Regions from separate parts of the Mycobacterium montefiorense genome, predicted to be linked through region 2. Evidence: predicted binding sites of a transcription regulator. Region 2 holds the regulator's gene; the other holds the start of a gene.

Region 1 (4,412 bases), 130 kb from region 2:
TGCAGCAGCGTCATCAGCAACGGGACCTCAGCGCCGACCAGGCCGCCGATCAGCGCGGTGCCCATCGGCCAGCACCCACGTCGACCCGATCGCGCCGTCCAGGAATGCGAACACCGCATACAGCGTCGCCGCGGACAAGCCGCCGATGATGCCCAGCAGCGCCTCGACGGCGACGAACGTGATGCCTGCATGCCGCAGCAGCGGTTTGACCAGCAGCGCGCCCATGCCCAGCGCCGCGATGTAGCCCGCGACGATCAGTGAGGTGGCGACGATACCGCCGCCGTTCAGGCTCGCCGACAGCGTCAGCAGCGCCAGTTCGTAGATGATGCCGCACGCCGCGCACGCCGCGACGGCGGCGAGTAGTACGGCTCGCCAGCGTGTCGACGGTTGCGCGGCCCGGACCGCATCCTGGCTGGTCGTCATGACACCGCGGCAGCCGTCACTCCTCCTACGGCCAACAGCATCACGGCCACCGCGAACGAGCCCGGATGCAGCTCGGGGTCGTCGACGTGCTGGTGGAAGCTGCCCGGGATCACCAGGTGCAGTGTCAGCAGCGCGATGCCCAACAGGATCACACCCAAGAGTCCGTACACCCCCACGCCCACCAGCCCCTGAGCCAACTGGCTGTAGCTGTTGACGATGGCACTGACGATGACGGTGGTGAGCGCGACATACATCGCGCTGGCGACCACGACGGCGTTGGGGCGGCGGTCGACGAAGACCAGCTGGCGCAGCTTGCCCGGGGTCAACACATCGACCATGTAGAACCCGATGATCAGGACTGCCATGCCGACGACGAAGTACAGCAGCGTCGCGGCGACGCCTTTCAGGACGGGGTCGAGGTCCACGTTTCCGATATCGAAGGCGAGGTACATGGCTGTCTCCTTTGTTATTTCGTTCCGCCGGGGCCGCCGGGGCTACCGCCGGAGCCGCTCGACGGGGATCCTGGACTGAAGCCGGGGCCGAGGTAGATGAACGAACCGTGGCTGTATCCGGCGCCGAGGCTTTCGACGCGAATGCTGCACGGGTGGTTTCCATCTGGGCCGACGATCACGATGTTGTTGCTGTAGCGCAGGTAGTCGTTGTTGTCGTTGTCCGCGCGCGCCTCGGGCTCCTGGTAGTCGGCGAGTGTGTCGGCCACCTGGTCGGGTGATCCGCTGCACACGTATCGAGTGCCATTGGCATCGCGGGAGTACTCGCGATAGTTGCTTGCGATATACGACGCAATATCCTTCTGCAGCAATATGATTCCGACAATCAGGGACACCACGGAAGCCAAGGCCAGGCCACCGCCGAGCCAGAACAGATGTTTGCGGCTCACGGACGCCACCGGCTCGCCGTGTGCACCACTTCACCACCGGACCCAAGTGGGCTGCGCGGGTACAGGTGCCACGTCTGCCAGCGCCAGCCGGTGCCGTCGGGTTCGGCGGCCAGCACGGTCAACGCCGCGTCATCGCCGGGGAAAGTGCCACCGAGCCAGCCGGTTTCGGCTCGACACCGGTCGCGCAGCTCGCGGGCCAGCAGGCGAAACGCCGCCTCGTCGTGCGTGTCGGTGTGCGATTCCAGCGAGTAGCCCGAGGCCTGCAACCGCTCGGGCAGCTTGCCGGTATCGCTGCCCGCGGTGCAGGAAACCTGTTCGGAGAAGCTGCTGCCGGCGTGCTCGACCGTGACCAGATGTGAGGCGCCGAGCACCCCGAGCCGCAGCGCGCTGCCGTCGGGATGGCGGAGCAAGTGGCTGGCCAGTAGCGGGGGTGCGGGCGCGTTGAGCGCGAGCCGCAGCCTGCTTCCAGATACGTCGGCCGGAGCCACGGCGAGCTGATAGAGCGGCACCGCGCGGTCCTACGCGGAAGCCGGCGGCGCCGGGTAGACGGTGAGCTCGCCCGGCGATACCGGCTTGCCCGTCGAGATCTCCCAGGGCGTGCCGGGTGCCCAGCACTCGAAGGAGAGCAGCACGGACTCGTCGGCATTGGCACAGTCGACGAACTCCATCTCGCCGCCCGCCGGCAGGCCCGTGGTGCCCTCGGTGGTGTAGGACGCCCGACCGCGCTCCGCCTCGCGAAATGCCATCCCGTCCATGACATACTGGTCGCCGGGCTGCAACGTGAGGTCCTTGCGAGTCACCCACATGACCAGCTCGAGGCGGCCGTCGTCTTCTTCCACGGCGAACCAGGTCGGCTGGTCGCCGCCTTCCAGCAGGTGCTCCCACCACACGAACGGTCCCTCGCGAAACGTCACCGATCCGCGGACCACGTAGTCGACACCGCCATAGCTGACGATGGCGCCCGGGCCCAGTTGCCGGGGTCCGAACTGCGGCATCGCATCGGAGGAGAAGGGGTCGCTGCGCCCGCGCGGCCCGGCCGCTGCCTTGGGCCGCCGTGAAGCCACCACAAACACCACGATCGACGCGATGAACAGCACCGCAGCCAGCACCACCAGCACTGTTCCCACGCAAACCCTCCCGTCGACGCGGCGGTGGAGCGAACGTCGGCTTAAGTTAACAGCTTTTGCCGGCTGGGAGCCGTAAAGTGCCCGACCCAAAAGTGGGTGGGTGCCGCGTGTCCTGTCCCTAGGGGTCGGACCCGACCGCTAGGCTATCGAACAGCTGTTCGGTACTAGGTTGGAGCATGCTATGCGCGTGATGGGCGTCGACCCAGGACTGACCCGATGCGGGCTGTCTGTTGTCGAAAGCGGGCGCGGGCGAAATATCGTCGCGCTGGATGTCGACGTCGTCCGTACCCCGTCGGATGCCGCGCTGCCCAAACGGCTGCTGGTCATCAGCGACGCCGTCGAGCACTGGCTGGATACACATCATCCCGACGTGATCGCGGTTGAGCGGGTTTTCGCCCAGCACAATGTGTCGACCGTGATGGGCACCGCGCAGGCCGGTGGCGTGATCGCGCTGGCGGCGGCCAAGCGCGATATCGACGTGCACTTCCATACCCCCAGCGAGGTCAAGGCCGCGGTCACCGGCAACGGCGCTGCCGACAAAGCCCAGGTCACCGCGATGGTGACCAGAATCCTTGCGCTGCAAGCCAAACCGACCCCGGCCGACGCGGCCGATGCGCTGGCGCTGGCCATCTGCCACTGCTGGAGAGCGCCGATACTGGCCCGGATGGCCGCGGCCGAGGCGATGGCCGCCGAGGCGCGCCAGGTTTACCGCGCCAAGTTGGCGGCCAAGGCCAAGGCGGCCAAAGCGGGAGCGGGCCGATGATCGCCTCGGTGCGCGGTGAGGTGCTCGAGGTGGCACTCGATCATGTGGTGATCGAAGCCGCCGGTGTCGGCTACCGGGTGAACGCGACTCCGTCCACGTTGGCGACGTTGCGCCACGGCAGCGAGGCCCGCCTGATCACCGCGATGATCGTCCGCGAGGATTCGCAGACGCTGTACGGGTTTGTCGATGGCGAGAACCGCGACCTGTTCCTGACGCTGCTATCGGTCTCTGGAGTCGGGCCGCGACTGGCGATGGCGACCCTGGCCGTGCACGACGCCGCTGCGCTGCGCCACGCACTGGCCGACGGCGACGTCGCCGCGCTGACCCGGGTGCCGGGCATCGGTAAGCGCGGCGCCGAGCGCATGGTGCTGGAGTTGCGCGACAAGATCTATCCCGCCGGCACGCCCACGGCAGCACCGGCGGGTGCGGGTCTCAATGGCCACGGGGTACGGGGCCCCGTGGTCGAGGCGCTGGTCGGTCTGGGCTTCGCGGCCAAGCAGGCCGAGGACGCCACCGACAAAGTTCTTGCCGCCGTCCGCGAAAACGGCGAACAGGCAACGACTTCCGGCGCTTTGCGGGCCGCGCTGTCGTTGCTGGGTAAGTCCAAATGAGTGACGAGTACTCCGAAGACCATGCGGATCGCGACCTGTCCCCGGCGCTGACCATCGGGGAGGGCGACATCGATGTCAGTCTGCGGCCCCGCTCGCTGCGGGAGTTCATCGGCCAGGCCCGGGTCCGCGAACAGCTGCAGCTGGTCCTCGAAGGCGCCAAAAACCGCGGCGGCACACCGGATCACATTCTGCTGTCCGGCCCGCCGGGGTTGGGCAAGACGTCGCTGGCGATGATCATCGCCAGCGAACTCGGGTCCTCATTGCGGGTGACCTCGGGGCCGGCGCTGGAGCGTGCGGGCGATCTGGCCGCGATGCTGTCCAACCTGGTCGAGCACGATGTGTTGTTCATCGACGAGATCCACCGCATCGCCCGCCCGGCCGAGGAGATGCTCTACCTCGCGATGGAAGACTTCCGGGTCGACGTCATCGTGGGCAAAGGCCCTGGGGCAACATCGATTCCGTTGGACGTTGCGCCGTTCACCCTGGTCGGTGCGACCACCCGGTCCGGCGCGCTGACTGGGCCGCTGCGGGACCGCTTCGGGTTCACCGCGCATATGGATTTCTACGAGCCGGCCGACTTGCAGCGAGTC
Region 2 (4,412 bases):
CGAGAGCTGGGTTCGGGTGGCTGGCCGCGTCGTCAACGACGGTGTGACACAACTGGACTGAAGGATACTCGGCCAGCCGAGGCCGCTGGGAATTCAGGACTTCCGCTGCAACTCCGCGGCAAGATGATGCTGCATGGGTTGCCCGACCGCACCCATTTGTACCGAGTACGTAAGCTGGTCGCCGTCGAGGCGGATGGAACGACCAAGCGCGGAAACCTCTTTGGCGGTCGGCGTCAAACCGATCGACGTGGTGGCCAGCTCGATTTCGATGACATCGCCGGTCGACCGGTAGGAACCGACCTCGATTTCGGTGACCCCGCTGGGGTGAGCCAGAACCAGCTCGACGTGGCCGGGTTCGGGCACCCGAAGATAGCCGGTCTCGGCGTGCAGCGGTTTGCCGTCGGCCAGCGCTTTGGTCTTTTGCGCGTAGGCCAGAAACGGTTTGCCCACATGGGAAAACACAACTTCTTCGAGATACTCGAAGGGCTGGATCGTCGGATATTCGCCCGCACCGCGACCAGCCCAGGTGCCGAGCAGCGGCGCGAGCGCCTCGAGATCCGGATGCAGGTCACCAGGCATGAATTCAGCCTAGTCCGGTGCCGACCAGTACCGTTGCGCCCGAGTCACGCGGCGGACCATCAGGTGGGTGTCGATACCTTGCGGTGCTGGCGCAGCGCCTCGATCTCGCGTTCGAAATCGTCGGCCGAAGAGAAGGACCGGTAAACCGACGCGAAGCGCAGGTACGCCACCTCGTCCAGGTCACGCAACGGCCCCAGGATCGCCAAGCCGACCTCGTGACTGGGAATCTCGGGCGAGCCGGCGGCACGGACGGTGTCTTCCACCTGCTGCGCCAGCAGGTTCAGCGCGTCCTCGTCCACCTGACGGCCCTGGCACGCGCGGCGCACCCCTTTGACGACCTTTTCGCGGCTGAACGGCTCGGTGACTCCGCTGCGCTTCACCACGGCCAGGACCGCGGTTTCTACCGTGGTGAACCGTCGCCCGCACTCCGGGCACGATCGGCGGCGCCGAATGGCTTGGCCTTCATCGGTTTCCCGCGAGTCAATTACCCGGGAATCGGGATGGCGGCAGAACGGACAATGCATGACCGCTCCTTCGCGGGGCCGGCATCTCGCAGAACACTCCGAGCGTACCCGTGCGCTCCCCCGCCGAGCCAATGTAGCCGCGCCACGGGTGCTGGTAGCGGTGCGAGGACTGAGCGGCGTTGGCGTAGAGCGGTTTTCGTACGGCGTCGCCGCGCCGTCAGCCGACCGGCGCGATCAGGGTCTGGCCGGCGGCCAGTGACGGCGAGTTCAGGTTGTTGAGTTCGCGAATGCGGTCGGCAACCTGGCGCGCCGGCGCTTCGGGCGCTACCCGGTGTGCGACGTCTTGAAGGGACTCGCCCGGCTCGACCTGCACGACGGACAGCCTGTCCGGTACGGGAGCGGCGGCGGAGTCACCGTTGGCGATCTGACCGAGATTCGCGACCAGACCCAGCCAGAGCGTGATGATCCCGGCCATCAGGGCCAGCCCCAGCGTCGTCCCCAGTGTGGCCGGACGGCGGCGATGCGGCGTGGCCGACATCGCTACCCCGGTACCGCGGTACCGCATTGGCGCGCCGGCCGGCCGCGACTGCACGGACCGGCGCGACCGCAGCGCGCGTTCCTGGTCGTAGCGAGGCCGTGCAACCAGCCCATCGCTCGGGCGCCGCACGTTGTTGGTCCGCGGTGAGACTGTGTGCATGAGCGTCATGTGCGTTCCTCCGGTCAACTAATCCTCGCTCGTGTGTTCGACACTATCGCTCGTGTGTTCGAAATCCGAACATTTGAGCGGAGCGTGTCGCACGAGCAAAACGCTAGACCACGCCACCGACAACCTCCATCGGTCGCTATCACTGCCATCACGCACAAATACCCGGTCTTTTCGAGAGTTACACCATTGTTATTCGCAAAAGTTGCGCGGATCACTGTTTCGGGAGACACGAAGGGACGACACGCTAGTCGAACACATGTTTGATTCTCGGCTTCCAGGGGGTTACATTCAGTGCCATGAGCGACAGCAACGACACCTCAGCCACCGGCCCCGAAGGCCGGTTGCATTCCGTGGATTCATCGCTTACCCAGCGGCAACGCACTATCTTGAACGTCATCCGTCAATCGGTGACCACCCGTGGATATCCGCCCAGCATCAGGGAGATCGGCGATGCCGTCGGGCTGACTTCGACGTCCTCGGTGGCTCACCAACTGCGTACTCTGGAACGCAAGGGATTTCTGCGCCGCGACCCGAACCGCCCCCGGGCCGTCGATGTTCGCGGCGCCGATGACCTCGTTGCGGCGGCGCCGGCCACCGAGGTCGCCGGATCCGACGCGTTGCCAGAGCCGACGTTCGTCCCCGTGCTCGGGCGCATCGCGGCCGGTGGACCGATCTTGGCCGAAGAAGCCGTCGAGGATGTCTTCCCGCTCCCCCGCGAATTGGTCGGCGAGGGCACCCTCTTCCTGCTCAAGGTGGTCGGCGACTCGATGATCGAAGCCGCGATCTGCGACGGCGACTGGGTCGTCGTGCGGCAACAGAATGTCGCCGACAACGGCGACATCGTCGCCGCCATGATCGACGGTGAGGCCACCGTCAAGACGTTCAAGCGCGCGGGGGGTCAAGTGTGGCTGATGCCGCACAACCCGGCGTTCGATCCCATCCCCGGCAATGACGCGACCGTGCTCGGCAAGGTCGTCACGGTGATCCGCAAGGTCTAGTGCCGCGAAAGTTCGCTATCTAGTCGGCCTTGATGAAGCCGTTGACCAGCGCGGCTTCCTCGCTGGACAAGAACACTTCGGCGAGCGTGTCGCGATAGAGGTCGCTATCCGGGGTGTAATAGAGGCCGAAGCGGGTGCTCGCCTTGATCGGATAACCGTCGGGAATCAGATACGGGTCATCCAGAGGCAGGTGGATCGTCGGACGTCCGGCCGGGCCTAGTGCCCCGAGGGCGGCTGCCGACTCGAAGTCTGACTCGTCGTCAGCGTCCGCGGCGGCGTGCCGTCCGCCACGCGATGCAGCGCCTACCGCGGCGGCGAGGCCGGCCGCGACATCATCCGCAGCGGCAGCACCGGGCGTGACGCCGCTTGCGGCGGCAAGATCGGGCGGCGTATGCGGCACGGCCACGTCGGGATAGGCCGCCTCCGCATCGTCGGCACCCGGATAGCCCGCCTCCGCATCGTCGGCACTCGGATAGCCCGCCTCCGCATACGGGGTGTCTTCCTCGGCGGCGTCAGGGTAGGCGGCTTCCGGAACGCTCGCATCGGTGTATTCAGTGTCCGGATCGGCGCGCTCCGACACTTCGACATCATCCAGGTAGCCGGCTTGGAGTATCTCATCGCCATAGCCGGCCTCGGTGAGATCGTCCGCCGACACCACATGGATGGAATCGGTGTCGACCGTGTCGGGATCCTGGTCGTCGACCCCTAACTGATCCCACTCTTCCTCGGATACGGATTCGTCGGCGTAACCGGCCGCGGCATCTTCGTCCAGTTCGACCGTTTCGGGTGAATGCGGCCACCTGACTCGCGGGGCGTCGTCGTCGTGGTGCTCCAGTGAGTGCACGTCGCCATAGGACAAGTGCTCGGTCGTGGCATCGGCGTAGTCGGGCCCCCAGCGCGGCTCACCCGAGTCGTCGTAGCCACCGACGTCGACGTCGCGATCGAGGTTGTAGGGCGCGGCATTGCGCTCGGCGCGATGCCGGCGCCACCGCAACGCCACGAACACCGCCAGCAGCACCAGAACCAGCAGCGGGACCAGGGCGAACAGGTACCACCAGCTCCAGGTGAACCACTTGTTGGAGTGCTGCGGCATTGCCGAACCACTCGGCTGGTTTTGTCCCGACACCTGCAGGCCCGACAACAGCGGAGCCAGGTTCGCCGGGTCGGTGGAGAAGGTGTTCTTCGCGCGGTTCCACGAGATCTTGCCGCCGGTGAACTTCTGCGAGATCACGTCGCCGTCGACGGTCTGATCGCCGACCGGGGCACCCAGCTTGCCGGTGGGACCGCGCAGCTTGTCCCAGGCCGCCTTCATCGCTCCGCGCACGACGAAGGCACCGTGGTCAGAGCTCCAGAAAATCACCGGCTTGTCGGCTGCCGAGAACGTCGCGATCCGGCTGTTGGGGCTGACGCCGCCGTCGGACTCGTTGGCGATCGGGAAGCCCAGGTCGCTGCTGACCGGGCCACCCACCGACTCGTACTTGGCCAGAATGTCGCTTTCCAGGGCGTTCGCGCCGTTCGCCGGGCTGAAGAACACCTTGCCGCCGGCAAAGTTCTGGGCGATTCCGTCGCCGCCGATCGGATACTGGCCGCCCTGCTTGGCGCCCAGCGGGCCGTTCACACCGCCGGCCGCGCGCCAGGCCATGTTGATGGCCGCGGCTGGATCGA

The links. The regulator LexA, encoded in region 2, represses DNA repair genes until DNA is damaged. The targets are predictions, from matches to a motif close to CGAACANNTGTTCG.
Region 1: the regulator LexA is predicted to act here: its motif matches at 2,596-2,609, upstream of ruvC (crossover junction endodeoxyribonuclease RuvC).

Annotation. Positions count from the first base shown of each region.
Region 1 covers NZ_JACKVL010000013.1:709,615-714,026, forward strand. Annotated here, with positions in the region: partial or broken gene H7K34_RS16830 (polyamine aminopropyltransferase) at 1-423, opposite strand, end outside; gene H7K34_RS16835 (DUF350 domain-containing protein) at 420-875, opposite strand; gene H7K34_RS16840 (DUF4247 domain-containing protein) at 890-1,321, opposite strand; gene H7K34_RS16845 (DUF2617 family protein) at 1,318-1,830, opposite strand; gene H7K34_RS16850 (DUF4178 domain-containing protein) at 1,840-2,448, opposite strand; gene ruvC (crossover junction endodeoxyribonuclease RuvC) at 2,630-3,211, shown strand; gene ruvA (Holliday junction branch migration protein RuvA) at 3,208-3,822, shown strand; gene ruvB (Holliday junction branch migration DNA helicase RuvB) at 3,819-4,412, shown strand, end outside.
Region 2 covers NZ_JACKVL010000013.1:584,601-589,012, reverse strand. Annotated here, with positions in the region: gene H7K34_RS16115 (PhzF family phenazine biosynthesis protein) at 1-61, shown strand, start outside; gene H7K34_RS16110 (peroxynitrite isomerase) at 94-579, opposite strand; gene nrdR (transcriptional regulator NrdR) at 639-1,103, opposite strand; gene H7K34_RS16100 (LysM peptidoglycan-binding domain-containing protein) at 1,261-1,749, opposite strand; gene lexA (transcriptional repressor LexA) at 2,046-2,747, shown strand; gene H7K34_RS16090 (LGFP repeat-containing protein) at 2,767-4,412, opposite strand, start outside.